Regions from separate parts of the Neobacillus sp. GCM10023253 genome, predicted to be linked through region 3. Evidence: riboswitches for the same ligand, from Rfam matches in the RefSeq annotation. Region 3 holds a riboswitch; each other region holds the start of a gene.
What was found. A riboswitch is a leader RNA that binds a small molecule or an ion and turns the genes downstream of it on or off. The one in region 3 is predicted to bind glycine.
Positions count from the first base shown of each region.

Region 1: another riboswitch for glycine. It lies ahead of ACFPA1_RS23850 (amino acid permease); the one in region 3 lies ahead of glyA (serine hydroxymethyltransferase).
Region 2: another riboswitch for glycine. It lies ahead of gcvT (glycine cleavage system aminomethyltransferase GcvT); the one in region 3 lies ahead of glyA (serine hydroxymethyltransferase).

Region 1 covers NZ_JBHSHV010000027.1:47,558-58,214, reverse strand. The annotation lists gene ACFPA1_RS23855 (phosphoglycerate dehydrogenase) at 1-981, shown strand, start outside; gene ACFPA1_RS23850 (amino acid permease) at 1,056-2,420, opposite strand; glycine riboswitch at 2,550-2,628, opposite strand; gene pruA (L-glutamate gamma-semialdehyde dehydrogenase) at 2,927-4,558, shown strand; gene ACFPA1_RS23840 (hypothetical protein) at 4,931-5,596, shown strand; gene ACFPA1_RS23835 (glycine betaine uptake BCCT transporter) at 5,647-7,191, shown strand; gene ACFPA1_RS23830 (hemerythrin domain-containing protein) at 7,392-7,904, shown strand; gene ACFPA1_RS23825 (MerR family transcriptional regulator) at 7,979-8,878, opposite strand; gene ACFPA1_RS23820 (ABC transporter permease) at 9,139-10,206, shown strand; gene ACFPA1_RS23815 (ABC transporter ATP-binding protein) at 10,210-10,657, shown strand, end outside.
Region 2 covers NZ_JBHSHV010000012.1:301,839-312,495, reverse strand. The annotation lists gene ACFPA1_RS15650 (class I SAM-dependent methyltransferase) at 1-344, shown strand, start outside; gene ACFPA1_RS15645 (DUF2626 domain-containing protein) at 378-620, opposite strand; gene ACFPA1_RS15640 (helix-turn-helix transcriptional regulator) at 706-1,404, opposite strand; gene comGA (competence type IV pilus ATPase ComGA) at 1,663-2,715, shown strand; gene comGB (competence type IV pilus assembly protein ComGB) at 2,699-3,733, shown strand; gene comGC (competence type IV pilus major pilin ComGC) at 3,757-4,113, shown strand; gene comGD (competence type IV pilus minor pilin ComGD) at 4,110-4,550, shown strand; gene comGE (competence type IV pilus minor pilin ComGE) at 4,534-4,866, shown strand; gene comGF (competence type IV pilus minor pilin ComGF) at 4,814-5,290, shown strand; gene comGG (competence type IV pilus minor pilin ComGG) at 5,287-5,667, shown strand; gene ACFPA1_RS15600 (YqzE family protein) at 5,724-5,918, shown strand; gene ACFPA1_RS15595 (YqhG family protein) at 6,188-6,979, opposite strand; gene ACFPA1_RS15590 (DEAD/DEAH box helicase) at 6,957-8,645, opposite strand; glycine riboswitch at 8,805-8,894, shown strand; gene gcvT (glycine cleavage system aminomethyltransferase GcvT) at 9,126-10,232, shown strand; gene gcvPA (aminomethyl-transferring glycine dehydrogenase subunit GcvPA) at 10,251-10,657, shown strand, end outside.
Region 3 covers NZ_JBHSHV010000029.1:259,959-270,615, forward strand. The annotation lists gene ACFPA1_RS28425 (LysR family transcriptional regulator) at 1-232, opposite strand, end outside; gene solA (N-methyl-L-tryptophan oxidase) at 408-1,574, shown strand; gene ACFPA1_RS28435 (hypothetical protein) at 1,639-2,052, shown strand; glycine riboswitch at 2,132-2,236, shown strand; gene glyA (serine hydroxymethyltransferase) at 2,398-3,648, shown strand; gene ACFPA1_RS28445 (serine dehydratase beta chain) at 3,664-4,182, shown strand; gene sdaAA (L-serine ammonia-lyase, iron-sulfur-dependent, subunit alpha) at 4,182-5,063, shown strand; gene gcvT (glycine cleavage system aminomethyltransferase GcvT) at 5,079-6,191, shown strand; gene gcvH (glycine cleavage system protein GcvH) at 6,268-6,663, shown strand; gene gcvPA (aminomethyl-transferring glycine dehydrogenase subunit GcvPA) at 6,665-8,017, shown strand; gene gcvPB (aminomethyl-transferring glycine dehydrogenase subunit GcvPB) at 8,010-9,488, shown strand; gene lipA (lipoyl synthase) at 9,629-10,507, shown strand; gene ACFPA1_RS28480 (HesB/IscA family protein) at 10,543-10,657, shown strand, end outside.

The sequences.
Region 1 (10,657 bases), on a different contig from region 3:
GTCGATAGATGTACAGAGCAAGGTATTGTTGTGTTCAATACCCCTGGGGCAAATGCCAACGCTGTCAAGGAAATGGTCCTTACCTCATTAATAGCTTCTTCCCGTAACCTTTTTGCTGGTGTAGCTTGGACTAAGTCGTTAGATGGTGAAGGCGAACAAATTCCAAAGCTTGTTGAAGCAGGCAAAAAGCAATTTGTCGGAAAAGAAATTAAAGGGAAAACGTTGGGTGTTATTGGATTAGGAGCGATAGGTGCACTTGTGGCCAATGATGCGCTGGATTTAGATATGGATGTTATCGGATTTGATCCATTTATCTCTGTCGATACCGCTTGGAATTTGTCCCGCAATGTGCAGCGGGCCATGACGATTGAACAGTTATTTGCAGAATCAGACTATATCACTGTTCACGTACCGCTAACCGATGACACAAGAGGGATGTTTAACCAAGCAACCTTCAGCATCATGAAGCCTGATGTTCATATTTTAAACTTCTCCCGTGGTGAACTTGTCAATGAAACAGACATGGCTGCCGCTCTCGAAAGCGGAAAAGTTGGAAAGTATATTACCGATTTTCCAAATGAACATGTGCTCAAAATGAAAAATACCGTTCCAATTCCGCACCTAGGCGCCTCCACAAATGAATCAGAGGAAAATTGTGCAATCATGGCAGCTCGTCAGGTGAAGGAATTTTTAGAAACAGGAAATATCAAAAACTCAGTGAATTTCCCAAATACCAGCCTGCCTTATACTGGTAAGCGGCGCGTGGCGGCATTCCATCAGAATGTTCCAAATATGGTTGGACAGATTACATCTGCAGTATCCAGCTATCATTTAAACATTGCTGATATGGTCAACAGAAGCCGCGGGGATTATGCCTATACAATTATTGACATTGATAATAAAGTAAACGGTGATGTTATTCCAGGATTAGAGGAAAAAGTAAAACAAATTCCTGGAATGGTGACAGTTCGGATTATTTAATTAGGAAAAATTAAGTTACATGAAAATGGAGCCTGGTTTCAATACCGGCTCCATTTCTTTTACCCAATTTGATTCTATGCTGATAATTTTAATTTTTTCTCATTTTTCCTTCTATAAGAATACAAAGCAAATAATAGAATAAACCATAGTGGTGTCAACAATAGGGCCGGACGGGTAGCGTCGGCGAAAAGCATGATGATGAGAATCGCTGCAAACAAGGTTAGGACCGCATAATTAACAAATGGTGTAAATGGTGCTTTAAATTTTGATTTTGCCTGTAAGTCCGGACGAGTTTTCTTATACCTTACATGACAAATCAGAATGACGCCCCAAACCCAAATAAAACAAATGGCACTAATTGTTGTCACAATTCCAAAAGCCTGCTCCGGAATAAGTTTGCTAAGGAGCGCTCCCCCTGTCAGGACAAGAGTCGAAATCAATAACGCATTACTTGGCACATGATTTTTATTCAGTCTCGCAAAATTGGTTGGTCCCTGGCTATTACTGCTTAAATTATATAAAATCCGGCTTGTTGAAAACATCCCACTGTTACAAGCAGAAGCGGCTGAAGTTAGAACGACAAAATTAATAATTCCTGCGGCAATCGGAATCCCGACTAAACTAAACGTTTTGACAAACGGACTTTCAGCTGCATTCAGTTCCGTCCATGGATTAATACATAGAAGAACGATCAATGCGCCAACGTAGAAAAATAAAATCCGTAAAGGAATTTTATTAATGGCCGATGGGATATTTTTTTCCGGATTGGCTGTTTCCGCTGCCGATACACCCACTAATTCCACACCAACGAATGCAAAAACGACCATTTGGAATGAAAGCAAGAAGCCTGTTATTCCATTTGGAAAAAGGCCGCCATGTTCCCAAAGATTTTTAATAGAGACTGCCCCTGCATCTGTCTTGAATCCCATCACTAGTAAAATGACCCCAATTCCGATTAAGGCGAGAATGGTAATGACCTTTATTAGAGCAAACCAGAACTCCAATTCTCCAAAAAGCTTTACCGTTAATAGATTGAGGCCCAATAAGACGACCAAACAGACAATTGCAGGTATCCACTGTGGGATATCAAACCAATATCGTACATATACACCAACAGCAATCACATCAGCCATAGCAGTCATAATCCAGCAAAACCAATAGGTCCATCCCGTTACAAACGCGGCTCGCGGTCCAAGATAATCTTCGGCAATGTCAGTAAAAGACTGATAGCCCGCCTTAGACAGCAGGAGTTCCCCCAGCGCCCTCATCACAAAGAAACAGGCAATACCTACGATCAAATAAGCAAAGATGATAGATGGGCCAGCCAGTTGGATGGCTTTACCCGACCCCAGGAATAATCCGGTACCAATGGTGCCGCCAATTGCGATAAGTTGAACGTGCCGATTTGCTAAATTCCTCTTTAATTCTTGCTGTGCCAACCTTGACTCCCCCTTAAAGTTTAAAAAACCCAATAAAAAAAGAGATTGGATGTCCTCCAATCTCACGGTCATAAGAATAACAAATAATACTTATTAAGCTGACAATTGTCAGCATGACAAATATATATTCAGTACTCTTCTGTCCTTTTGCCTGAGATTGTGAACCCTTCGGCGCCGCGGAATCCGCGGTCTCTCCAGAAGCTGCTCCTGCTATAGTGTGATCCATAGCAATCATAGCTTGCTAATTATTAAGTTTTTCAGATAATATTGTTGAATAATTTTTAATTTTAGTAGTATTAAATTACTTTGTCAACAATAACTGACTCTTTTATATTTTATTGAATCTCTGGAATTAATTTAAACCCCAGAGATAAGAATTTGAATTCGCTTTCATTAAGTTGTAATAGAAAGCCAAAGAACAGAAAAAGTATGTTATAATAATTGTCGAAATAAGTAGCTTTGTCTATAAAGGAACAGAATATATAAACGGGAAGGAACGTGAAAGAATGAGTAACGGAATTTTCAAAATCCCAACACCTGCAAATGAACCTGGCAATACTTATGCTCCAGGTACAAAAGAACGGGAAACATTAAAAGCAGAATTAACACGCCAATCTGGTATCGTAATCGATATCCCTGTGATTATTAATGGCGAAAATATAAAGACAGATACAGTGAAGCAAGTAGTTATGCCACATGATCATCAACATGTTTTAGCAAACTATTCGCAAGCCGGAGAAAAAGAGCTGCGTGATGCTGTTGAAGCGGCGATGGCTGCCAAAGAAGCATGGGCAAATATGGCCTGGGAACACCGCGCCGCTATTTTCTTAAAAGCTGCTGATTTAATCTCTGGTCCATACCGTGATGTCATGAATGCTGCGACCATGTTAGGACAGTCCAAAACAGCTGTTCAAGCTGAAATTGATTCAGCCCAAGAATTAATAGACTTCTTACGTTTTGGCGTTGATTATGCAAATCAGGTTTATCAAATTCAGCCAAGCAGCATGAAGAATGTATGGAATCGTACAGATTACCGTCCATTAGACGGGTTTGTATTGGCGATTTCTCCATTTAACTTCACTGCCATTGGCGGAAACCTGCCAGCAGCTCCTGCGATGATGGGGAACGTAGTCGTTTGGAAACCAGCAACAACTTCTATTCTAGCAAACTACTACTTTATGCGTATTTTAGAAGAAGCAGGATTACCAAAAGGCGTCATCAATTTTGTACCTTCTCGTGGTTCACAAGTATCAGAAGTTGTATTAACAGACCCACGTATGTCTGGATTCCATTTCACTGGATCCACAAGTACGTTTCAAACGATTTGGAAAACAGTCGGAGAAAACATTGCAAACTATAAATCTTATCCTCGTTTAATTGGGGAAACAGGTGGTAAGGACTTCGTATTTGCTCACGAGACGGCACAAGCAGACAAAGTTGTAGCGAACCTAGTTCGTGGCGCTTTTGAATACCAAGGTCAAAAATGTTCAGCCGCTTCTCGTGCCTACATCCCAGCAAGTTTGTGGGAAGAAGTGAAAGCCGGTTTAGTGGCAGAGACGGCAAAGCTTAAAGTTGGGGATGTCCGCGATTTTAGAAACTTCATGGGTGCAGTTATTGATAAAGCGGCTTTTGATTCAATTACAAGCTATATCGATTACGCAGCAGCTTCTGAAGAAGCAGAAATTATTGCTGGCGGTACTTATGATGATTCTGTTGGATATTTCGTTCAACCGACCATTATTGTGACTACAAATCCAAACTTCAAAACAATGGTGGAAGAAATCTTTGGACCAGTCTTAACCATCTATGTATATGAAAATGATCAATTAGAAGAAACATTACATGCAGTTGATACAGCTTCTATGTATGCCTTAACAGGTTCGATCTTTGCCCAAGATCGCGGGGCCATTCTTCACTTAGAAAACCGCTTATCCGGCGCAGCTGGAAACTTCTATATCAATGATAAACCAACTGGTGCGATGATTAATCAACAGCCATTTGGCGGTTCTCGTGGATCTGGTACAAACGATAAAGCAGGTTCTGTATTTAACATGATTCGTTGGACAAGTCCTCGTGTCATCAAAGAAAACTTTGCACCAACTGCAGAGGTTGCTTATCCATTTATGGATGCAGAATAATAAATAATGTAAAAAAGAGGTTGAAACCAAACGTTTCAACTTCTTTTTTATTTTTCTAGCCGGCACCAATGCCTTTATACTCCCCATTATTAACCATTTAAAATAAAATACTTTTTCTCACCGAACAAACAATTGTTTTCAATCTAGGATTCGATACCTTTTACTATTACCATGACTTCCAATGAAACATATTAAAGAAACATTCGATTAAAGGCTGAAAAATACAGTTTATATCTGTATTTTTCAGCCTTTTCTATTTTACATAGATAATAGTTTTTTCTAAAAAAAGCCATCCTAAAGAAGAAAACGCTGTTTCCAAGTTCCGTGTTTTTATGAATCTTATACTACCTACAATTGAAGGGAGATTTAGCTGTGAAACTGTATCAAGTAAGAAAAGGGCAATTTGTGTATTTTAACAATGAGCTACACAAGGTATATGGTGTAAAACCAATGTATAAATTCTCCGTTCATCTTATAAAGCTAAGAGATTTAACACAGCATATAACCAATGCAGCGAGTGTGGAGAGATATATACCGAAGGAAAATGACAGTTTTATTTTTGATCATAAAGTATACACACTCCGGAACAATCAAAGACCTCAAGCTGGAGACTATATTTTAATTAATAATCCCGCCCCCGATACCCTGGATCATTATTCTTTAAATGAAATTGAAGTGGTTGAAACTGTTGATAACAAAGGGGTCATTACAAGTGATTTGGATGGTATCAAACATAACGAATATTTATTGATGGTACCTGGCCGTGCTCCCGACAGTCATCCTATCGATTATAAAGACATTGCAAATCTTGAAGAAGACTTTGATGACGCCCTCCCGCAAATTGTTCATCCATATGGGGAGCTATCAGCACAGTTGGGAGACATTTATAAAAAGAAGGATAATGATGTATTAATAGAGGCTATGGTGACTGCGATTAAAGGGCAAACCATTTATCTTGGCGGTGGGTTAGAGGTGCCGCATGAAGAGTTGATGAATACAGACAAGTGGGAATATCAATACAACCCTTTTAATAACTGACAGAGCTAAATCTATTTAAATAAGTATTCATCAATTGCCAGGAGGTTTCCATGGAAAAGTTTAAAGAAAATAGTGTATTTATTATCTCTTTATTGCTGACCCTCATTTTTATTATCTGGGGAGTTTTTTTTACAGATAATCTTACCAAAGTTACCAATGCCGTTTATAATGGCTCGATTGATTACCTGGGTTGGGTTTATCTCGGTGCAACTCTATTCTTTGTCTTTTTTTCTATCTACTTGTTGTTTTCAAAGTATGGGAATATCCGGCTGGGAAGGAGAACTGATAAGCCTGATTTCTCTACCGCTTCTTGGCTGGCAATGCTGTTCGGTGCGGGTATGGGTGTCGGGATTGTGTACTGGAGCGTCGCTGAACCAGTAACTCACTACACCGCCCCTCCGTACGGAAAAGGTTATACGATTGACGCAGCCAATACCGCAATGAAATATACATTTTTCCATTGGGGCCTGCACCCATGGGCCATCTACACTGTTATTGGGTTAGCCCTTGCTTTTTTTCAATATAATAAAAGGCTCCCTGCAGCGATCAGTTCAGCGTTCCATCCCATTTTGGGCGACAAGATTTACGGCCCGATTGGCAAAACGATTGATATCCTGTCCATCTTTGCAACAGTCTTTGGGATTGCAACCTCCTTGGGGCTTGGGGCGATGCAGGTTACTGCAGGTATGCATGACATATTTGGCATTCCTAATACATTATTTATCCAGTTGATTGTCATTGTGGTCGCAACAGTCCTTTTTATTATTTCCATTAATACAGGCTTGGAAAGAGGAATTAAATACTTATCCAATGCAGCCATCATCTTTTCAGTGGCAATCCTTGTGCTGATTATGTTTGTCGGTCCAGCCCTAACCGTTATTAAAGTCTTTTTTAATACAACAGGCCTGTATTTAAGTGACTTTATACATATGAGTTTACGGTTAAGTCCTTTTGGAAAAGGTGAGAAATGGATTGCTTCGTGGACCTTGTTTTACTGGGCTTGGTGGATAGCCTGGGCGCCATTTGTCGGCATGTTTATCGCCCGGGTGTCCAGAGGGAGGACGATAAGGGAATTTGTTATTGGCGTTTTGATTGTTCCGACACTTGGAACCTGTCTTTGGATGTCCGTTTTTGGCGGTTCAGCACTTGAGCTTGTTCAACATTCTGGAAACCATGATTTGGCAAAACATATCGCCAAAAATGTGTCCTTGTCCATATTTATTTTCTTCGACCACCTACCATTAAGTTCCTTGTTAAGCATTTTGGGTTTCGCGGTAGTAGCTATTTATTATATAACTGTTGCCGATACCGCGACCTTTGTATTGGGGATGCTTAGTGAAGGTGGAACGTTTAATCCTTCTAACAAAATAAAAATGACATGGGGTGTCATCCAATCTGCTTTAGCTGCTGTTCTGCTGCTCGCGGGCGGTTTGGAGGTTTTGCAAACTGCTTCCATTGCAGCTGCACTTCCATTTGCCATAATCATGCTCGCCATGTGCTACTCCTTGCTGACAGGCTTAAAAAAGGAAGCTGAAATGCAACGAGGCAATAAAAGAAGCGCACAGCACTATAGCCTAAAGAACGAAAATAATTGATTAAATAATAAGCAAATTTGTTCGGCAAAAGACTCCTTCAGACCGAACTCCCCCCTATTGATTTTTCATGATAAATATCACAAAATTATCAGCACTTTTAGCGTATGCTTTAAGAAGAGGTAATGAGAGTGACTGAAGCCATCATGGATTTATAAGATTCTCAGATGCATGGTGAAGGAAGGATGAGGAGGGATTTGGCGATGGAGGCTTCGAAAGTTGTATTAAGTGCCCCGCTGCAACAATTAAAGGACGAGCATGTATCGCTTCGAGTAGATATGGACCTTATCTCTGAGATTTCTGAAGAGATAGAATTCAATTCAGGTTCTGCTGTGGTACATCTATTTGCGAAATTGTACGAGCGGGTTTTGTCTTTCCACGATAATCTGATGGAACATTCCAAACGTGAAGAGGAAGGATTGTTCCCTATGATGACCCGCCGCCTCGGGGAGAATGACAGAACAATCGAAACGATGGAATATGAACATGATAAGGCAGAGCAGCATCTAAAGGATTTTCTAACTGAAGCCGGCCTGACTGGCTTGGATATTAATGAAGACGATGCGCAATCGATTACAGTTTACGCTGTCCAAGCACTTGCTACCTTAACACAACACTTTGCTAAAGAAGAAAAAATGCTGTTTCCGTTGGCAGAGAATATACTGTCGGTTGGCGAGAAAGAGGAACTTGAACGACTGCTCCAGAGTGGCTTTTGACCAAACATGGCCCTATCCAGTTTTAATTTGGATAGGGCCTTTGATTTTACCTTTTCATGGTAATAAAAAGTGTTTTATTTTAATATGTCATCAATGGAATTTGTCACATGAATCGCCCGTGGTTTATAGTCTGAGAGATAAGTGACTGCCCCTTGACCGCCGAGGTAAAAGGCAATGTCGGTTTGCTTTTCAGCAAATTGATCCAATCTCTGCAGCAGTTGAGGATCTGTTTCAAATGGTATCGCGGTTGTAGCGGACAACAGAACGACATCCGGCTTTAACTTGCAAACCAATGATTCAATCGCACCTGGTGCAGGAGAAGCACCGAATAACTGGGTTTTCCATCCCTTCATCATGAAACGCAATAGGATCAGATGCAGTGGTACTTCATGTTGTTCAAATGGCAAACATGCGCCGAGGACGAATGGAGCATTTTCCCGATATTGATAGTTTCGTCGAATTTGTACCAAGAAATCTCGTACTACTAGACTCGATACAGATTCCTGATATTCATCCCACTCATGACTCTCCCACTTTCTTCCTACCTCTTTTAAAAAAGGTACCACAATCGTGGTTAGAAAACGCTCTAGCCCTACATGATGAAGCGCTTGTTTTAAGATGAAATTTAATTCTATTTCATCACAGTGCCTGCCTTTTTCCAGCAGCTGAAGGACATACTCATTCCATTGCTCATAATGAGGGGAATTCTCCTTTTCTATCGGTACTGGATCTTCAGCAATCTCTTTTGCAAGCATGGCGGCTTGTTTTAGCGAGTAGCCTTGTTCCGAAAGTAGTTTGATTTTTAAAAGCGTTTTGACATCCTGTTGGCTATATATTCGATAGCCATTCTCCAATCGCTTCGGTTGAATAACCCCATAACGCTCTTCCCATTTTCTAATCACTTGTTTTGATAATCCGGTCATATCTGCAACTTGTTGAATTGCAAATAATCCTTTTTCATTGGATTGATTCATCCATTTCATCCCCTTAATACCTGATCCGTCCCCTATAGCCATACTTAGTATAACGAATATCCGCACCTTGTACAACGTTACCCCATAAACGTTATACAAAGATTAAAAATAAAAAGTTCCTTCAGTCATTATAAAACCTCGGAACATTTGTATAATGATTCGTGTACTTTATTATACAAACATTTGACAAAAATGGTATCTCCGTTAATAATAAAGTAAAACTGGAATTTAATACTTTCAATGAGAAAGGGAGTGACGGTGTGTTTTTAGCCTGGCAGGAAATTAAAAAAAATAAACTTCGCTTCACTTTGATTACAGGGATTTTAATGCTCGTTTCCTATCTTGTCTTTTTTCTCTCTGGACTTGCAACTGGTCTCGCTAGTCTAAATAGGGAGGCGGTTGATAAATGGAAAGCGACAGCAATTATCCTTACCGAGGAATCAGATAAAAGCTTGTACCAATCATTCATGTCAATCGACCAGCTAAACGACATTAAGGCGAAAAAAACGGCCGTAATCGGTCAGCTAAATGCAATTGCCAGCAACGGGGATAACAAGCAAAATATCTCTCTCTTTGGTATTAACAAAGATGAATTTCTAATGCCAAATGTGAAGGAAGGCAGAGCTTTTAAAAAAGCAAATGAAGTGATTGCTGACGGTTCACTCAAAGACAAGGGATTCAAATTAGGTGATACATTATCCCTATCCTCCAGTGATCAACAATTAACAATTGTTGGATTTACAGACCATGCCCGATTTAATGCTGCACCTGTTCTATATGCGAATCTTACAACCTTCCACCAAGTCAAGTTCGGTGAAGCAGCCGGTCAGAAAAAAGATCAAATTAACGGAATTGTTGTTCAGGATGCTTCTATTTCAAATCTTACCCAAAATGATGATCTGAATTCTATTGAAATCGAATCATTCATTCAAAATTTACCGGGTTACACTGAACAAAAACTCACCTTAAATTTCATGATTTACTTCCTCTTTGCTATTTCTTCCGTCATTGTCGCCATTTTCTTGTATGTCTTGACCGTGCAGAAGATTAGTATGTTTGGGGTCATGAAGGCGCAGGGTATTTCCAGCTCTTATTTATCTTGGTCTGTTATAGCCCAAACCTTTATTTTAGCGTTCATTGGAACTGCGGCAGGGTTTGCCTTCACACTCATTTCAGGAGCCTTTTTACCGGCAGCGGTTCCTGTTTCATTTGACCTGGCCTTGATGGTCTTCTATGGCTTCATTCTAATGGTTGTTGCCACTGCTGGTGCTGTCTTCTCGGTCTTGACGATTGTACGAATTGACCCACTGAAAGCGATAGGAGGATAAATTATGGCAGTGTTGGAGTTACATCAAGTAAAGAAGAGTTTTGGAAACGGCCATAACAAAGTGGAAGCCTTAAAGGAAACAGATTTTCTTGCCAACAGGGGCGAGCTGATTGCTATTATTGGCCCGTCGGGATCTGGAAAAAGTACCTTTCTCACGATTGTCGGGGGTTTATTAACCCCAACCTCAGGGGATGTAGTCATCAATGGCCAAAATCTATCCACGTTGAATGAAAAAGCACGCTCCCAAATCCGACTCAAGGAAATCGGATTTGTGTTACAAGCGTCGAACCTAGTCCCATTCCTCTCTGTGGCCAATCAATTGAAACTATTAGACAAAGTGAAAAAGGGAAATATGTCAAAAATGGAGCGGAATCAACTGTACGAAGAGTTGGGAATTAGTGACTTACTAATGAAATATCCATCCGATTTATCCGGCGGGGAACGCCAGCGTG
Region 2 (10,657 bases), on a different contig from region 3:
TGAGAGGATTTTTTCAGCATCGAATGTTTGATAATATTTTAGAAAATCCTGGAGCGATGGATGTCACCACGCATATCCATTTCGACTACCTGATTGAAAGAGGGAGACAGTTAGCGTTAGAATTTGTCACCATGCTGCGTCAGGATGAGTTTCTGTTGAAGGCAGGAATCCTTCAGGAGCTTGAGAACCATTATGACCCTAATCCATTTTCTGAGGTCAGCAAAAGAAATCGGGCCATCCGCAGTTTAATTATGCCGGGTGGGATGAGTTCTTATTTTCATATTGTTATTCAGGAAAAAGGAATGGTAACGCGGGATATAAATTTATTTCAAAATCAAAAATAAAAACGCCGTATCGAAACGGCGTTTTTATTTTTCTTAGTGGCCTCCACCAAGCGGCATCATGAACGTAGTCCAATATGTAAAGCCAGCAAAGAAAATAGTTAGATATGCTCCGAACACATACATATACATACGTTCAGACAATTTAAGATAACTAAGTAGAACGAAGAATCCTGTTTGGGCTAGGAAAAGCAATGCTGTTTTGTTTAAATCGCCAAGATATAACATCACAGTAAAAATGCCCGTCCAGAAACCACATACTCTGAACATGCGGTCCATATGTATCCCCTCCTTTTACCCTTTCGATACCATCATTACAATATTATAAGTAAAAGAAGGAATAATGTAAATAATGGTTTCAGAATTAGTTTGTTACAAATGCTTGATAAGAGCAAGTTTCACAGCCAGCAATCATATTTTCCTTTTCAATCAGGTCAACTGAATCGAACAGAGCTTCAAACATTCCCTTTAAAAATTCATGATGCATATTGCAGACAGCTTCGGTATGTTCTTCCGCTATTTCTTTGAATGGGCAATTGAAAATCGAGAAATAAATTTTCGTTTCATCTCCATTTGCTTCAAATTCCGGATAGAAGCCTGCCAGCGTGGCTGCATTTTTTAATATGCTTAGCTTTTCATCAAAATTTAATTCATCGCCAAGAGCTTTTTTTGCTTTTTCCTGTTCAATCACTTCAACCCCAAAACGCTTCCCTGTTAAATAAAGTGCATCTCTTCCAGCCTCGCCAAGGGAAATCATCGTTTGAATGGCCACTTTTGATAAAAGCATATAATCGCGGAATGGGAAGTGGAGCTGGATTACATCCTCTGACAAACGATATAATCTGCTTGGCCGTCCGCCTTTCCCTGTTTTCTTTGTTTCCGAAACCAGCATGTTCACATCTTCGAGCTTAGAAAGATGCAATCTCGCCACATTCGGGTGGATGTTGAAATTATCCGCGATCTCCTGAACGGTTACTTCCTTGTGGCGTTTCGTAATGTATTGATAAATGTAATATCTAGTTGGATCTGACAACACGTTAGTAATTTTTAACGTTTGTTCCATCTCGTTTCACCTCGGACCCCCATGATTTATTCCATTATAATACAGCGATACTAAAGTGGGAATGAGGTTAACAAGGTAAACACTATATGTTTAGAAAATGTTCACAATTATTGACGATAAATTGTAACAATATTAGAAATATACTCCTTTTCTTTACAAAAAAACTTTTTTAAAATAAAGAAGGAAGGGTAAGAAGACTGTCGAAATATCAGAAAAGAAAATTTAAAGGCGGTGATTCCCATTGTTAGTTCAATTGAAATGTTAGCTGACAGAATTATTCGTGACGCTGCAAGAAACCAAGCAACTGACATTCACATAATTCCCAGGCAGAATGACACACTCGTTCAAATCCGGTTAACCAACAAACTCATTCCTCGATTATCCCTTCCAAAAGATGAATGCGACAAATTGATCTCCCATTTTAAATTTAAAGCGAATATGGATATCGGCGAAAGAAGACGTCCGCAAAGCGGTGCAATTTTTTGTGAGGTTAACGGACAATTAATGGGGCTTAGGCTATCTACCCTGCCATCCAATACACGCGAAAGCCTTGTCATCAGGCTATTACCCCAGCAGGAGCAAATCCCTTTTCATCAACTTTCCTTATTCCCGGCAATGACCAGAAAACTTCTAGCTTTATTAAAACATGCTCACGGTTTAATCATTTTTACCGGGCCGACTGGCTCAGGGAAAACAACTACCTTATATTCCCTTTTAAATGAAACCGCCCACCTATTCCATCGCAATGTTATAACACTCGAAGATCCGATTGAAAAAAATTACGATTCCGTTCTGCAGGTACAAGTGAATGAAAAAGCTGGTGTCACTTATGCGGCCGGCCTCAAAGCCATCTTAAGGCATGACCCGGACATCATAATGGTCGGGGAAATAAGGGACGCAGAAACAGCTAGGATTGCTGTACGCGCAGCCTTAACCGGGCATTTAGTGCTTTCAACAATGCACACTAGAGATGCGAAGGGAGCGGTGTTCCGCCTGCACGAATTTGGAGTGAATTGGCTGGAGGTTGAACAGACCTTAATTGCGGTGACTGCCCAAAGACTTGTTGAATTAACCTGTCCATTTTGCGAGGGTGAATGCACTCCATTTTGTTATTCGTATGGAAGGTGGAAGAGGGCGAGTGTGTTTGAGCTTTTGGCGGGGAAAAGTTTGAATAGCGCCATGAAAGCTGCAAAGGGTGAGAAGGTTGAAACCCGTTATCGGACAATCCGGGATGTCATTAAAAAGGGGATTGCCTTAGGATTTATTCAGGAATCTGAATACGACAGGCTGGTTTATGATGAAGAATTATAAATGGTCTGTAACTGAGCAAGCCAACTTCTTAAAACAAATTGGCGAGCTGTTGGCACGGGGATATCCAATTGCCGAAGCAATTGATTCCATAGCATTGTACTTGCCTCAGAAGAGAAAGGAGGAGTTATATCAATCATTAACAGTTTTAAAAAACGGGCTGCCGTTTCATGAGGTCCTTGAAAGGCTTGGCTTTCACAAGGATTTAACCGGTTTTGTTTACTTTGCTGAGCAGCATGGGAATTTTGCCGAAGCGCTGCTTGAGGGCAGCCGTCTCGCATTGTTAAAGGAGAAGGATCTGCATAAGCTTTTAAAATTGTTTCAATATCCAGTATTGCTGCTTTTTATTACCGGGATTCTCTTCGTTTTTCTAGAGAATACATTGCTGCCAAGGTTTACAGAACTTTTTTCATCGCTTGGTTTGGAGGAGAATTTTTTTTCAAAGGTCATCTATGCTTTCGATGAAATTTTCCCAATCGTCATTGGTGCTTTGCTTGCATTCTTATTGGCAACAGCAATTTATTATTATTTTATCTTCCGAAACTATCCCATTTTAAAGCAGCGAATGCTGCTCGTGCGTCTGCCCTTTATCGGCAGAATCCTCAAATTGCTGTTTACTCATTATTTCTCCATTCAATTAAGCTTCCTTTTATCTGGCGGAATTTCAGTTTCAGAGAGCTTGGGTCTCTTTGAGGAAAACAAAAGACAGCCTTTTTACAGTGAACTTGGTAAAGAAATTAAGGCCAAGCTTGTAACGGGCGAAAAATTAGAAACCATATTGGCTTCGATGATTTTTTTTGACAAGGGTTTTCCGATGATTATTAAACACGGCCAGGAAAATGGCAAATTGGAACAGGAATTGCTCTTTTTCAGCAAGCATTGTGTGATGAACCTGGAAGTACTAATTGAAAAAAGCCTACGGACGATTCAGCCCATTCTTTATCTGTTTATCGGTTTATTAGTTGTTTCCATGTATTTAGCGATCCTTTTACCCATGTTTCATATGCTCGATGGAATTTAAAAAAAATATGGAGGTTTAGGAAAATGAAAAATATTAAAAGAGATAAACAAGCTGGTTTCACACTGATCGAAATGATGATTGTTATGCTCGTGATTTCTGTAATTTTAATTATTACAATTCCAAACGTCGCTAAACATAACTCAAATATAAAGACTAAGGGCTGTGAAGGCTTTCAGAAAATGGTCGAGGCTCAGGTACAAGCCTATGAAATGGAAAAAAATGAACCAGCAACAATGGAAAAACTAATAAGTGCAGGATATATAAATAAAGATGCCAAGGGCTGCCCAGGAAAAGAAGTTGTGATTGGGTCGGATGGTTCTGTTACGTTGGAAGATGCCATTGATACAAAAACTGCATCTGATACCACCACTAACCAATGAAACATAACCAGCAAGGCTTCACTTTAGCCGAGTCATTAGTAGTCCTATCCATTTTCATGATTTTGTCTTCGGTAACCGTTTTTTCATTAAAACCACAGCATACGATGGTTGAGGATGAAGCCTTATTAACCCAATTAAAAGCGGATTTATTTTATGCCCAGTCCTATGCGATGTCCCACCAGCAGGAAGTGTCGGTCGTCATTTTGCCTAACGAATCAAAATACTCGCTTGTTTTGCGCTCTGACCAGCCGCATCTGCTCGACAGAACTTACTCCTTAAGTTTTCATATCATCGAAGGTTCGATGCCCTTATATTTCAAATTTCAGCCTGATGGAAATGTAAATAAATTTGGTTCTTTCTTCATAGAAACTGAGAAGAAGACTTATCGAATGACCATTTTAATTGGAAAAGGCCGGTTTTATGTTACAGAACAATAAAGGGTTCTTTTTATTAGAATTACTGTTGTCCTTATCAGCTATGTTTTTGATTTGTTTGGTTTTCATTCCGTCGGTCACGGATTTAAGAAAGCAATCCGTAAATTTCCAGATTGAGAAAAAGATGAGGCAGATCATGTATGAGGAACTGGAGGCAAAATTAATTGATAATCGGACATTTGCCAATTATACATTGGTACAAAATGAGATTCGTTATCAAATTACTTGGAAGGACTCCTTCGGGCAAAAGGAGGTTTGCGTTAAAGTTGAAAAAACGCCCTTACATTTGGAAAATGAAATCTGTGGCAGTCTCGAATGAAAAAGGTTTTACGCTCATTGAGGTAATGTTTTCGTTGGTAATTCTTTCAATTATCGTTTTTTATATGACACCTATCTTTCAACTTATTCTTGACAATAAGGAGAATCAAGCGAGTATTCAGGCAATGGAATGGGAGGTTTTCTGCAGCCAAATAAAAAAAGAAATCCGCTGGTCGACCAAGGCAGAGGTAGTTTCCAATCGGCTGATCCTAACAAAAGACGGAGAAACCATTTATTATGAAATTTACGGCAGCAATTTAAGAAGACGGGTTAACTCGACGGGGCATGAAATTATCCTGCAGAATGTTTCACAGCATTCGTTTGCTTTGGTGAATAATGCCGTAAAGGTAACGGTAAAGGATTTAAAAGGAATAGAGTATTCTGTTACCGCCTATTCTTTAATTGATTGGAATAAGAGCACATGAAAAATAGCCAAAAAGGCTTCACTTATCCCCTTACATTATGTCTGTTGATCATTTTTCTGCTGTTTTTTTCAATGGAGGTGGAGAAGCTTCTGTCGGAGAGAAAGCTAGCGCACGAATCAGCCGTTATTTTGCAGCAAGAGTATTATTTCTTGTCATCGGTAAAGAAATTCGAAACTCAGGCTCAGGTGTCAGGAACAATCCCGTCTAAAGGAACGTTTGGATTTCAGAAGGGGAATATGGATTTTCTCGCCGATCCCCCGTCAGGATATGTCCAAAGAGTTTCCTTTACACTCCGGCTTCAGTCGGGAGAATTGGTAAACGGGAAAGGATATTTTGACACGAGGTCAAAAAAGCTAATGAAATGGATTACTTATTGATTTGAAAGGATAAACCTTGGACATACTTGTAATGTAAGTTAAAGGCAGGTGTGTACATGAAAACGAATGATTATGTAAAATATATGACGCAAACAATTGTCAAATATGCGGACCAGCCGAAAGACGAACGAAAACGTCAGCGCCTCGAGCGAAAACAGACCAAAGCATCCTTCTGGTATCGCTGGTTTGGCATCCTTCCCTATATTGTGTATTCAGAGGTTAAGAGACGGAAAATAAGAGACGGAAAATGAAAGACAGTGGACTTTAAAAAGTAACCCCCAAGCATAATTTTACGACTTGGGGGTTTTCTTATGGTCTAGGAAATTATAGATTAACTCATAGTGGATAACTTGTTACTAGTATAGACACGTCCAGCTCCAGCGCCCTAGCGGCTAGTGTCCTTCGCTCTCCGCCCTACGATAAGTCAACATCGAATCGCTTACGCTCTTCGTGTTTCCTTTATCTCAGTTGGAGAGCTCCAGGCCATACGCCGCTGAACAGGGCGCTTGCGCTTTTGTTCTTAAATTGCTTTTTCTGTTAAGTAAAACAGCCCGCCATTGATAAAGGAAATGTGAATTCGCGGCTCATATTGATCCTTGAGAGCCTGTTTTTCTGTCTCATAGCTTTCGTTTTCATCTTCAATGTCCTCATAAAAATGATTCAGCAGTTCTAAATCCTTCTCCCAGCGTATCTTTGCTTCATCGGCCCAGGTATGGTCATCATTTTCAATTACTGATTTTAAATAATTTTCAATTCGAACCATTCCGCTTTTTGGTTTAACCAGTGGTGATAATGTAAACGAGTAATCAGGGATTTTGGGCGTTAACGAAATTTTAAGCAGGTAATTATGAAAATCCTCCACCATTTTACCGTTAATAAGCTGAAGGCCGATTGATTTAAAAATATCGCGTTTACGGTCACATTGATAGGAGATTTTTACATTCATGCACAGCCATGGCAGCAAGGGAGTCTGGACGGCGGAGTTGCCGTGATTTTCATAAAGCCTTATATATCTAGCTAAATTTTTTGTAGACTCAAAAATTTGATGCAGGCGGGGGGAACCAAAATGGATGGTTTCCCCTTTGAGATTTTCAGGTGCTGCTTTTTGGTTGGTGATAAGGGTCAATCTCATTGGATTTGGTATTCCGCCAGTTTTCTCTAAATAATGCCAGTAAAAGGGCCGATTCATTAGTTCCTTATCCATTTCAATTGTTAGTTGGACATCTAAGTATCCAGGGTGATTAGTGACAATGGGACATTCATTTGCCATAAAATAATTTAAAAGAAACTTATGAATTTCCAGCTGCTGCATGTGATTCTCCTTTTTTCATATTTTGTGCAAATTCAATCATTGAAGATAAATTCTCCATTTTAATCCGCATTTCCCCTTCTGAGCAGGAGTCGCCAAAGATATCCATTATATGATCTTCAATATTTCCGAATTCTAGTTTTGTTAAAATATCATCAAGTTCTCCGATGACTCTTTCAAATAAATCAATCTTTTCGTATAAAAGCTTTAAAATATGCTCTTCCACCGTATCTTTGATGGCAAAATTATAAATCATGACATCTTTTTCCTGACCGAGGCGGTGAATCCTTCCGATGCGCTGCTCTAGTCTCATCGGGTTCCAAGGCAGATCAAAATTGATAATGTGGTTGCAAAATTGCAGGTTAATCCCTTCCCCGCCCGCTTCAGTGGCAATCAGCACCTGGGCATGCTTTTGGAACAACTCGCGCATCCAGTCCTTTTTCCCGCGCTTGAAACCGCCGCGGAAAGGAACGGAGGAAATTCCGTGCTGCTTTAAATACCACTGTAAATATAATTGGGTAGCCCGGTATTCCGTAAAAATAATCACTTTATCATTTATTTTCTGAATTAATTCAAGGGCTTTTACTGCCTTGGAATTTTGCTCGACGGTCTCTACCTTTTTAATTAAAAAGTTGATTTGTTCTTGATAGGCCTGCGTTGGGTTTTCCTTTTTAAGAAGCATGTTTTTTAAGGTATAGAAAACGGCCTCGCGGCTTGAGCATGCTTCACGCTGCAGAGTCATCACAGAAAAACTGCTCGTTTGAACCCAGTCTCCCTCATTTTTAAGCTCTAAGATGGAGTCATACAGGTCGCGTTCCGATTTTGTAAATTCAATCGGAATTGTCTCCACATGCCGTTTCGTCCATTCGATCCCTGTATCGGCACGGCGGTTACGGATCATGACTTTATTGACTAGCTCTTTTAGATGCTGGTCATCATTTAAGGAACGGGAATCACGTTTATATTTTTCGTAAAAGACAGTTTCATTCCCTAAGTGACCAGGCTTTAATAGGGATACGAGGTTAAAAATCTCCTCAATCCTGTTTTGAATCGGTGTTGCCGTCAGCAATAAACAAAACTTCTTTTTTAAGTTTTGAACAAATTCGTAGTTTTTGGTTTTATTATTTTTTAATTTATGGGCTTCATCGATAATGATGAGGTCATAGTCTTGCTTGTAAATGATCTCCCGATGCGGATTTCGTTTCGCCGTATCGATGGAGGAAACAACGACATCACATTGTTCCCAAACATAGCTTTTTCTTTGAGTGACAGCTGGTATATAAAATTTGCTATTTAATTCCTGTGCCCACTGGGTGACTAAGGAGGCGGGAACAAGAATTAACACTTTTTTCACTAATCCGCGAATCATGTATTCTTTTAAAATTAACCCTGCCTCGATAGTCTTTCCGAGACCCACTTCATCCGCAAGGATGGCCTTTCCGTTCATGTTTTCAACCACCTGCTTGGCTGTTTCAAGCTGATGAGGGAGAGGCGTCAAATTTGGCAGATGCTTTGGGGCCTGCAGGCCTTCGAATTCCGGGACCACCAAGTGTTTTTCAATATCGATGGCCAATTTAAAAAGCTCCCAATTCCCCCAAGGTCCATCATGATCAATTTTATGTAAAAAATCATCCTGCCAGGAGGAATCAAATTCCATTTCGACATTCATCCGTTTCAGCTCCTTTTTTCGATAAATTGTTATTGCCCGATATGTTGTTTTAATGGTAGGATGATAATAGCTTTGAAAGTTTCAAATATTTAAATAAGGTAATCTATTTTTTAAGTATAATTAGTATAACCAAATTGGAAAAAAATATTATAAGTGCGAATGAAAACAAGGGGAGAGACTACTTTTTGTAGCGCCGAAGGAGCAAGCAGCTTATGTGAATCTCTCAGGCAAAAGAACTCTTGTTGGACGCAGCTCTGGAGAGTGCTGGATGATACCAGCCACCAAAGGGGACAGCCGATTTAGGTAAACTTTCAGGTGCAAGGACAGAGACCTTCTTTATTGGTAAAGGGAGGTTTCTGTCCTTTTTTGCACCTTTTTGTTGTTTTTAGGAAAACGGCAAGGAGTTTTCCTATTTTTGTTAATTGGCAATAATTCATTTTTACAAATAATGAACATGTAGTAAATGAAGGGGGATTTATGATGACGGAATTAAAACGCACTCCGCTGTTTGAAGTTTACAAGGAATACGGCGGAAAAACCATCGATTTTGGCGGCTGGGAGTTGCCTGTCCAGTTTTCAAGCATCAAGGATGAGCATGAAGCTGTCCGCACGAAAGCCGGTTTATTCGATGTATCCCATATGGGCGAAGTTGAAGTAAAGGGCCCAGACAGCCTCAACTATTTACAAAAATTGATGACAAATGACATTTCAAAAGTGAAAGACGGCGGGGCACAATATACTGCGATGTGCTATGAAAACGGTGGAACTATTGACGACCTGCTTGTTTACAAGGTTGAAGACAATCATTATTTGCTTGTTGTCAACGCATCGAATATTGAAAAGGACTACAACTGGCTGGAGAAGCATCTTGAAGGCGATGTAACAATCGAAAACTTGTCTGAAACAATGGCGCAGCTTGCGCTTCAAGGCCCTCTTGCTGAAAAGGTATTACAGAAGCTTGCTTCAGAGACGGATTTAAGTCAAATCGGCTTTTTCAAATTCCAGCAGGAAGTTGTTTTAAATGGGAAAAAAGCACTTGTATCTAGAACTGGTTATACAGGGGAAGACGGCTTTGAAGTATATTGTGATGCCGGTGATGTCGTCGAACTCTGGACAGCCATTCTTGAAGCCGGAAAAGACGAGGGAGTTATTCCTTGCGGCCTCGGTGCACGCGACACACTTCGTTTTGAAGCAAACTTAGCGCTTTACGGCCAGGAATTATCACCGGAAATTTCCCCGCTTGAGGCAGGAATTGGCTTTGCAGTGAAATTGAATAAAGAGGCTGATTTTATTGGAAAAGAAGCTCTCGTGAAACAAAAGGAAGCAGGTTTGTCCCGGAAGCTTGTTGGGGTTGAGATGGTTGACCGGGGAATTCCGCGACACGGCTATCCAGTTTACAAAGGGGAAGCGCTAATTGGTGAAGTTACCACCGGTACACAGTCCCCAACCTTAAAGAAAAACATCGGTCTTGCCCTCATTTCTTCCGAACATGCAGGACTCGATACCGAAGTGGAAGTTGAAATTCGCGGCAAACGTTTAAAAGCGAAAGTGGTTCCTACACCTTTTTATAAAAGAGAAAAGAAATAGCAGAAGGGAGCAAGGTTTATGAAACATCGCTATTTACCCATGACTGAACAAGATAAGCAGGCAATGCTGGAGACAATTGGCGTTTCCACTGTCGATGAACTATTCAGTGATATTCCTGAAAAAGTACGATTTAAAGGTGAATACAATATTAAACCGGCAAAATCAGAAACAGCTTTGATGAAAGAACTTTTTCAGTTAGCAAGCCGAAATGCTGATTTAAAATCGAATGTGTCTTTCTTAGGTGCCGGAGTTTATGACCACTATATGCCAGTTATCGTTGACCATGTCATTTCAAGATCAGAGTTCTACACAGCCTATACACCTTACCAACCGGAGATCTCCCAAGGGGAACTGCAGGCGATTTTTGAATTCCAAACAATGATTTGTGAATTAACAGGAATGGATGTGGCTAACTCCTCGATGTA
Region 3 (10,657 bases):
TCTCATCGACCATGGAAATAATTTTTTGAGCATAAAACAATAGTTTTTTTCCTTCCGAATTGATAACCATGCCGCGGCTTGAGCGGTGAAATAACTCGGTTTGAAGTTCTTCCTCCAACTGCCTGATCCTTACGGTTACATAGGATTGAACATAATTTAAGCTTTTGGCGGCCTTTGAAATGCTTCCGAATTCAGCTACCTTTTGAAAGATCCGCAAATCCTTAATTTCCATGGCTATTCCCCCGTATCAATTTGTTATTCCTATTACCACATTGCTAATAGAGATAATATTTCTAATAGAGATAGGTAGTATCTCTTTTAATCATTTTACATGATGGCAGAAAGGTCGTAAGATGTTATTAAAGAATTAAGAAAATTTAAATTATTGCAAAAGGAGAGCAGAAACGATGAGCAAAAAAGACTTTGATGTAATTGTAGTTGGCGCAGGATCGATGGGAATGGCAGCAGGTTATTACCTGGCCAAACAAGGTGTGAAAACATTATTGGTAGATGCATTTGATCCGCCTCATACGAATGGCAGCCATCACGGTGACACACGGATTATCCGCCATGCCTATGGTGAAGGACGGGAGTATGTACCGTTTGCCTTAAGAGCCCAAGAGTTATGGTATGAACTTGAGAGAGAAACACATCATAAGATTTTTACAAAAACCGGTGTTTTAGTATTTGGACCTAAAGGTGAATCTGACTTCGTTGCAGAAACGATAGAAGCTGCTAACATTCATGGGTTGGATGTTGATTTACTAGAAGGCGAAGAAATTCATCAGCGCTGGCCAGGTGTAACCGTCCCTGAAAACTTTAACGCAATCTATGAAAAAAACTCCGGCGTCTTATTCAGTGAAAATTGCATTCGCGCCTATCGCGAGCTAGCCGAAGCAAATGGTGCAAAAGTGTTAACACATACAAGGGTTGAGGATTTTGAGATTTCCGAGGACTCTGTCAAAATCCAAACTGAATTTGGTTCCTTTACCGGCAGTAAGTTGATTTTGAGCATGGGGGCTTGGAACAGCAAACTTCTATCAAAATTAAATATTGATATTCCGTTACAGCCTTACCGCCAAGTTGTTGGGTTCTTCGAATGCGAAGAATCACAGTATAGCAATACCCATGGTTTCCCGGCCTTCATGGTTGAAGTACCGACAGGCATCTATTACGGGTTCCCAAGCTTCAGCGGCTGCGGTTTGAAAATAGGATACCATACTTTCGGTCAAGAAATCGACCCGGATACAATTAATCGTGAATTTGGTATCTATACGGAGGATGAAGGAAATATTCGCAGATTCCTAGAAGAATACATGCCGGGTGCTACTGGAACTCTTAAAAGAGGGGCAGTTTGCATGTACACAAAAACACCTGATGAGCATTTTGTGATTGATTTGCATCCACAGTACTCCAATGTGGCAATCGCAGCAGGCTTCTCCGGCCATGGATTTAAATTCTCAAGTGTTGTTGGTGAAACGCTAAGCCAACTAGTGACAACTGGCAAAACCGAACATGATATTTCTCTTTTCTCTATCAATCGCCCTGCTTTAAAACAGAAAGCAAAGATCTAATAGATTATTAAATTGCCATTATCCTAGAACGATAAAAAAAAATAATAAATTTAGAGGTGCAAAAATGAGCGAAAAAACATTAACACAAGGCCAATTAACTTATTTAGATGCAAAACCGGGCATTCAATTAATTAAAGCAGGAACCTATAAATTAAATGAATTAAGCATATTGCGGGGAACACCTGAGTTAAAGGGGCAAATCCTTGATGTGCCGATTACAGATAAAAAACAAGTATTAACAATGGGTTACTATGCACTCCAGCCTTCGGTTGATTATTCTGCAGAATTTACGTTTATCGAAATTAAAGTTGTGACCAAAGGTAAAATGGTTGTCCGCGATGTAGAAGGAAACAAATATGTGGCAGAAGTAGGGGACGTATTAGTCTTCTCCCCTAATACAACTGTTATTTTCGATGGTGAAAGTGATGGCGAAGTGGTTTACTTCAAAAATGTAGAGGCAAATCCTACTTATTTGTAATAACCAAACTTATTTAAAAAGGCATTGACAATTACAAACAGAATGATTATTCTGAAAATAATAAAATTGAATAGAGCGGATGATTGTTGTGGGAGAGTGTAATATCTACATCTACCACCGAAGGAGCAAGTTCCAAAAAAACCCTTGGAACCAATCTCTCAGGTAAAAGAACCATAACAGGACGCACCTCTGGAGAGCGTATTTGAAAATGCCACCAAAGGAGAAAGCTCCAAATGTTGGAGTTTAACTCTCAGGTAAAAGGACAGAGAAGGGATGATTTTACACCCCTTTTCTGTCCTTTTTTGTTTTTTTTAAAGCAATTATGGAAAAATGGAGGAATGATCAATGAGTTTACAACAAAACGATTCAACAATTTTTGAGGCAATTGAAAGTGAGAAAAACCGCCAGCTTCATACGTTGGAATTAATTGCATCCGAAAACTTTGTCAGCCCGGATGTTTTGGAAGCAATGGGAAGTGTGATGACGAATAAGTATGCCGAGGGTTATCCAGGTAAGCGCTATTATGGCGGCTGTGAATTTGTGGATGTCGCAGAACAGGCAGCGATTGAAAGGCTGACCAAATTATTTGGCGCCAAATTTGCCAATGTCCAGCCACATTCCGGTGCACAGGCCAATACTGCTGTATTTTTCGCCCTGCTTCAACCAGGCGATAAGATTATGGGGATGAATTTATCGCACGGCGGCCATTTAACTCACGGCAGTCCGGTAGCAATGTCAGGAAAATGGTTCGATGTTGTTTCTTATGGGGTAAGAGAAGACAATCACCTGATTGATTACGATGAGCTGGAAGAAGTTGCGAAAAGAGAACAACCAAAATTAATTATCGCCGGTACAAGCGCCTATCCGAGAGTGATTGATTTTGCGAGATTTAGACAAATCGCCGATCAGGTTGGCGCAAAACTGATGGTTGATATGGCACATATTGCCGGACTTGTTGCTGCAGGTCTCCATCCTTCTCCGGTTCCATATGCGGATGTTGTGACCAGCACCACTCATAAAACATTGCGCGGCCCACGAGGCGGAGTGATTTTAACAAACGATGAAGAAATAATCAAACAAATAAATAAAGCTGTTTTTCCGGGAATTCAGGGCGGGCCGCTCATGCATATCATTGCCGCTAAGGCAGTTGCTTTCAATGAAGCATTGCAGCCAAGCTTTAAGGAATATGCCAAACAAATTATTGAAAATTCAGCTGCACTGGGAGAGGCGCTAAAGCAGGAAGGGGCAGCTCTTGTATCCGGCGGGACTGATAATCATATTGTGCTCCTCGATGTGCGTCCATGGGATTTAACAGGAAAAGAAGCAGAGAAATTGCTTGAAGAAGTCGGGATTACAGTTAATAAAAACACCATTCCATACGACCCGCAAAGCCCGTTTGTGACAAGCGGAATCCGCATGGGAACAGCCGCGTTAACAACACGTGGAATGAAGCAAGAGGAAATGGTGCAAATCGCAAAAGTGATCGCAGCCGTTCTTAAGAGCAAAGGGGATTTAGCCGTAATCGAACAGGGGAGAAAGACAACAAAAGCAATTTGCGGGAGATTTCCATTATTTCAACAGCCAATCACTGTGTAAGAAAGGGGTAGCTTAATGGAGTATCAAAGCTGTTTTGACATCATCGGCCCGATTATGGTTGGGCCATCGAGTTCCCATACCGCCGGTGTTGTATCAATTGGGAAATTTGTTTATGAGTTGCTTGGAGGGTCCCCGCAAAGGGCGGATATTACGTTCTATGATTCGTTCTCCGAAACATACCAGGGACACGGAACGGATAAAGCGCTTCTTGGCGGCCTGCTTGGGATGAATACAGATGATACCAGAATTAGATATGCGGTTGAATTAACCAAACGATACGGGCTTCACTATGAATTTAAATTTGAAGATCGCTGTCCTTATTACGATCATCCCAATACAACTGTTATTAGGGCAAGACATACGGGCCATTTTGTTAAAGTAGGCGGTGTATCATTAGGCGGCGGTTTATCAAAGATCTTTATGATTGATGATGAAATAGTTGATATTCGATTAAGCACAAGTGATGATTTTTCAGAAATCGCAGCAAAATTTCGTTCCAATCCTTTTCATGAAGCGATCTTGGAGGGTGTATGATGGATTTTCGGTCAATGAACGAGCTTATTGAACTTTGTAACCGTGAACGGAAAACAGTTGGCGAAATGATGCTGATGGTGGAAATGGAAAAATCAGGCCGTGACAAAGAGACGATCATCGATATGATGGCAGAGCGGTTAATTAAAATGAAGCAAGCAGTGGAGACCGGTGTTGAAGATGCTTCCCCGGCACCAAGCGGTATTTCCGGCGGTGATGCCGTCAAGATGAGCGAATATGTAAATAACGGGAAGGGCTTGTCAGGTCCATATATTAACGATGCAATGACGTTCTCGATGGCAACATCTGAAAGCAATGCACGGATGGGCGTGATTGTGGCGACGCCAACGGCCGGGGCAGCCGGTATTTTACCGGGGGTTTTATTTTCACTGCGAAAGAATGACGACACCTCCTATCGGGATTTAGTCATGGGTTTGTTTACCGCAAGTGCACTCGGATATGTGATTGCCAACCGCTCCTTTATCTCTGGGGCGGCAGGAGGATGCCAAGCGGAGGTTGGTTCGGCCACCGCAATGGCGGCCGGGGCAATTGTTGAATTAAAGGGCGGGACACCAGAGCAGGTCGTAAACGCCACTGCAATCGCGATGAAATCCCTTTTAGGGTTAGTATGTGATCCAGTTGCCGGTCTCGTGGAAGTTCCTTGCATTAAGCGGAACGTGATCGGCACTTCGATTGCCTTTTCAGCAGCCGACATGTCGCTTGCTGGAATTGAAAGCCGGATCCCATGTGATGAAGTCATTGAGGCAATGTACAAAATAGGCAAGGAAATGCCGCGCACACTAAGGGAAACGGCACTCGGCGGCCTAGCGATGACGGACACGGGAATAAAATTAAAGGATCGGTTACTTTGCAGAAACACATAAGACGGAGGGGCTCAGATGAGTACAGATACAGTATTAAAGCGGACACCGCTTTTTGAAACTTATAAAAAGTACGGCGCAAAGGTCATTGATTTTGGAGGCTGGGAGCTTCCGGTTCAATTTTCCGGCATTATAGAAGAACATGATGCAGTCCGTAACGAAGCAGGCCTGTTTGATGTTTCACATATGGGTGAGGTCCTTGTAGAAGGAAAAGATGCTGAGAGCTATATTAATTACCTCGTAACAAACGATGTAACCAAGCTTCAGATCAACCAGGCACAGTATACGGCAATGTGTTATCCGGACGGCGGAACAGTCGATGATTTACTAGTTTACAAGTTAGCGAGTGAAAAGTATCTGCTTGTGATTAATGCGGCAAATATTGAAAAAGATTACGAGTGGATGAAACAGCAGGCACAAGGGAATGTAGCATTAACAAATATTTCTTCTGACACTGCCCAGCTTGCCATTCAAGGTCCAAAAGCCGAAAAAATTTTACAAAAAGTAACCGATACAAATTTGGCGGAAATTGGCTTTTTCCATTTTGCTGATCATGTCACGGTTTCCGGGATCTCTGGTGTACTAGTCTCGCGCACCGGCTATACGGGGGAGGACGGATTTGAGCTTTATTTAGCGGCAGACAAAGTGGAAGCGCTTTGGGAGAGGCTGTTAGATGCAGGCACAGAAGATGGCTTAAAGCCTTGCGGACTTGGAGCCCGGGATACACTTCGCTTTGAAGCCCGCTTGGCACTGTATGGTCAAGAGCTTTCCAGCGACATCGGACCGCTCGAAGCAGGCATTGGGTTTGCCGTAAAAACAAACAAAGAATCAGCATTTATAGGTAAGGAAGTACTTGCTAAGCAAAAAGAAGAAGGATTAAAACGAAAAATAGTCGGAATCGAAGTGACAGGGAGAGGGATCCCGAGGCATGGCTATAAAGTATTTTCTGAAGGCGGAGAGGAAATTGGCTTCATTACATCAGGAACCCATTCCCCGACATTGAAGAAAAGTTTAGGCCTTGCCCTTTTAAGCGCAGAGTTTGCAGCAGTTGGAACTCAGGTTAAGGTAGAAATTCGCAATAAGCAAATTGAGGCAGTTGTTGTGAAAACACCTTTTTATAAAAAGAGTTAGGTTCATTTTTTCCGAGATTGATTGGTTTTACAGGAATGACTAAATTTTGAAAACTAGGGTGGAAGGAAGGGTTCATATGACAAACGCAACAGCAAACCTTTTATATAGCAAGGAGCATGAGTGGGTATTATTATTGGGTGAAAATCGGGTGCGAATCGGAATCTCTGATTATGCACAGCACCAGTTGGGGGATATCGTTTTCGTTGAGAATCCAGCAGAAGGCGATGAATTAACGGCTAACGAAACAATCGGGACAATTGAGTCGGTTAAAGCAGTTTCTGATATTTACTCACCTGTATCCGGTACAGTTGTAAGTGTCAATGAGGAACTGGAAAGCGCTCCTGAGACGATCAATGAACAACCATATGATGGCGGCTGGCTGGTAGAGGTAGAATTGTCCAATCCAGAAGAATTAGAATCGCTTTTAAATGAGGATGATTACCAGGCATTTATTAATGAAGGAGAGGAATAGGATGACAGCGACTTATCGATACCTTCCTGATACAAAACAAGATCAAGCGGAAATGCTTGAATTGTTAAATGCTTCGTCTGTGGATGCCTTATTCGAGGATTTACCGGCGGAGATTCGTCTCGATGGTGAGCTAAATATACCGGAAGCAGTTCCTGAACCGCTTCTGTTGAAAAAAATGCAGCAGCTTGCCGGACAAAATATAAATGCAAATCAATACCCGACGTTTCTTGGTGCAGGAACCTATGACCATTACATCCCAAGTGTAGTGAATCACATGATTTCCCGCTCTGAATTTTATACAGCCTATACACCCTATCAGCCGGAAATCAGCCAGGGTGAACTGCAGGCGATCTTTGAATTTCAAACAATGGTATGTGAACTGACAGGAATGGATGTAGCCAATTCTTCGATGTACGATGGCTTTACTTCATTGGCTGAAGCAGCCTCTCTTGCAGTTGCTCATACAAAGCGCTCTAAAGTAATTGTGTCAGAGGCGGTTCATCCTGAATCCCGCGCAGTTCTGAAAACGGTAGCTGTTGGACAGACATATATAATGGAAGAAACTCGTCTTGATGGTGATGTAACAGACTTAAAAAAGCTTGAGGAACAAGTAGACCAAACCACTGCGGCTGTGATTGTCCAATACCCAAATTTCTTTGGTTCGATTGAAGATTTAGTGGAAATTAAGAAAATTGCAGCGGCAAAAGGGGCCTTGTTTATTGTTAGTGCCAACCCGCTTGCGCTGGCACTCTTGGAGGCACCGGGAAATCTCGGTGCGGATATTGTGATCGGTGATATGCAGCCATTAGGAATCCCAATGTCCTTTGGCGGTCCGCATTGTGGTTATTTTGCCGTTGATAAAAAGTTGATGCGTAAAGTCCCGGGCCGGATTGTCGGGCAAACGTCAGATGATCAAGGGAAACGCGGCTTTGTGTTGACCCTGCAAGCACGGGAGCAGCATATTCGCCGTGACAAAGCATCCTCCAATATCTGTTCCAATCAGGCATTGAATGCCCTTGCTTCTGCCATTTGTATGTCGGCACTGGGAAAACAAGGGATTCGTGACATGGCCCAGCTGAACATTGAGAAAGCTGCTTATATGGCCAAACGGTTAAAAGAAAAAGGCTTTATTATTGAAAATCAGGCACCATTCTTTAATGAATTTATCGTTGAGCTGCCGCTTCCGGTCAAGCAAGTAAATGCGAAGCTTCTTGAAGCGGGTATCATTGGCGGGTTTGATTTGGGAAGTGAGTACGGGTTCGAAAATCAAATGCTGATTGCTGTAACTGAGCAGCGGTCGAAAGAGGAGATTGACCAATTTATCAATGTATTGGAGGCAGTTGTAAATGGTTGAGTATAGTGAGTTAATCTTTGAAGTCAGTCGCCCGGGCCGTGTTGGTGCCAGCCTTCCGGCAAGCGATGTTGAAAAAGTTGATTTGCAAGAACTGCTTCCTAAGCATTTGATCCGTCAAGATGCAGCGGAGCTGCCGGAAGTATCAGAACTTCAGCTGGTGCGCCATTATACAGCACTTTCGAATAAAAATCATGGGGTTGATAATGGGTTCTATCCGCTTGGTTCTTGTACAATGAAATACAATCCAAAAATTAACGAAGATGTCGCACGGTTTGACGGCTTTAGCCGCATTCATCCTTATCAGCCAGTTGAAACCGTACAAGGTGCTCTTAGGCTTCTATATGAATTGCAGGAAGAATTAGCTGTCATTACCGGAATGGATGCCGTTACATTGCAGCCTTCTGCCGGTGCTCAAGGCGAATGGACCGGGTTGATGATGGTAAAAGCTTATCATGAGCAAAAGGGAGAAAAGAGAACAAAGGTACTTGTTCCCGACTCGGCCCACGGAACCAACCCTGCCAGTGCAACCGTTGCTGGTTTTAAAACGGTAACCATTCCATCAAATAAAGATGGGTTGGTCGACCTCGAAGAATTAAAGAAACATGTCGATGGTGACACAGCCGCATTAATGCTGACAAATCCGAATACACTTGGATTATTTGAAAAAGAAATCCTCGATATTGCCAAGATTGTCCATGAAGCAGGCGGGTTATTGTATTACGATGGAGCCAATGCGAACGCGATATTAGGGAAAACGACTCCAGGCAAAATGGGCTTTGACATTGTCCATTTAAATCTTCATAAAACCTTTACAACCCCTCATGGAGGCGGAGGTCCTGGCGCGGGTCCGGTCGGTGTCAAGAAGAAGCTGATTCCGTTCCTGCCTGTACCGCGTGTTGACAAAGACGGCGACCGCTATGTGCTGGATACGAATCAGCCCTTGTCAATCGGCAGGGTAAAAGGCTATTATGGGAATTTTGGCATTCTTGTCCGCGCGTATACCTATATTCGGACAATGGGACCTGAAGGATTGCGCCAAGTATCGGAAAGTGCTGTGCTTCATGCAAATTATCTTCGCAAGAAACTTGAGCCGTATTTTGAAGCACCATATTCACAAGTTTGTAAGCACGAATTTGTTTTATCGGGATCGAAACAGAAAAAGCTTGGTGTCAGAACTCTTGATATGGCTAAACGCCTGCTTGATTTCGGCTATCATCCACCGACCATCTACTTCCCGTTGAATGTAGAAGAATGCCTGATGATTGAGCCGACAGAAACAGAGTCAAAAGAAACATTGGATGCTTTTGCTGATGTGATGATTCAAATTGCTAAAGAAGTCGAAGAAAATCCTGGCGTGGTGCTGGAGGCCCCGCATACAACCGTGATTGGCCGATTGGATGAGGTACAGGCGGCAAGGCAGCCAATCTTGCGCTATAAAAAGGAAGAACGCAAAGAAACAGTAAAGTCTTAATTTTGTTCATGGTAAAAAAATAAACCACCATGTTTGAAAAGTCTTTATTTTCATGCGTGGTGGTTTTAAGCAAATAATAAAAAATAACTGAAATCAATGTATCGTAAATTTGACTCGATTCGTTCATGGGAGTAGATGAAATGACTGTGGAACACGTTCGCAAACCTGATTGGCTTAAAATTAAATTAAATACGAATGAACAATATACCGGTTTAAAGAAAATGATGCGTGAAAAAAAGCTCCATACAGTCTGTGAAGAGGCGAAATGCCCTAACATTCATGAATGTTGGGCAGTAAGAAGAACCGCAACATTTATGATATTAGGAAGTGTCTGCACCAGGGCTTGCCGTTTCTGTGCTGTACAAACCGGGCTTCCGACAGAGCTGGATTTGGTGGAGCCGGAACGTGTAGCTGAATCGGTCGAGCAAATGGGTTTAAAGCATGTTGTCATCACCGCGGTTGCCCGAGATGATTTAAAAGACGGAGGCGCGAGCGTTTTCGCCGAGACCGTTCGTGCAGTCCGGCGCCGGAACCCATTTTGCAGTGTAGAAGTTCTTCCGTCCGATATGAATGGAGAATATGAAAATTTAAAAATATTAATGGATGCAAGGCCCGATATATTAAACCATAACATTGAAACGGTAAAGCGCTTGACCCCAAAAGTGCGTGCCCGCGCTACATATGAACGGTCGCTTGAGTTTTTAAGAAGGTCAAAAGAAATAAACCCAAACATTCCGACCAAATCCAGCATTATGATTGGCCTTGGCGAAACAAAAGAAGAAATTATGGAAGCGATGGACGATCTTCGTGCTAACAATGTGGACATCATCACAATTGGCCAATATTTGCAGCCGACAAAACAACATTTAAAAGTCCAAAAGTATTGGAGTCCGCAAGAGTTCAACGAATTAAAGGAAATCGCCATGCAAAAAAGGTTCAGTCACTGTGAAGCTGGTCCACTCGTTCGCTCTTCTTATCATGCAGATGAACAGGTTAATGCGATAAAAATGAATGTGTAAATTATCGCGTTGGACTATAAAGGGGGGAGAAAGAAATGGTAATCAGCTTAACAGAAGCAGCAGTAAACAAGCTGAAAACAATAGACACAAAAGAAGATCAGTTTCCAAGGATTGATGCTGATATTGCCGGCGGATGCGGAATTTCAGTTA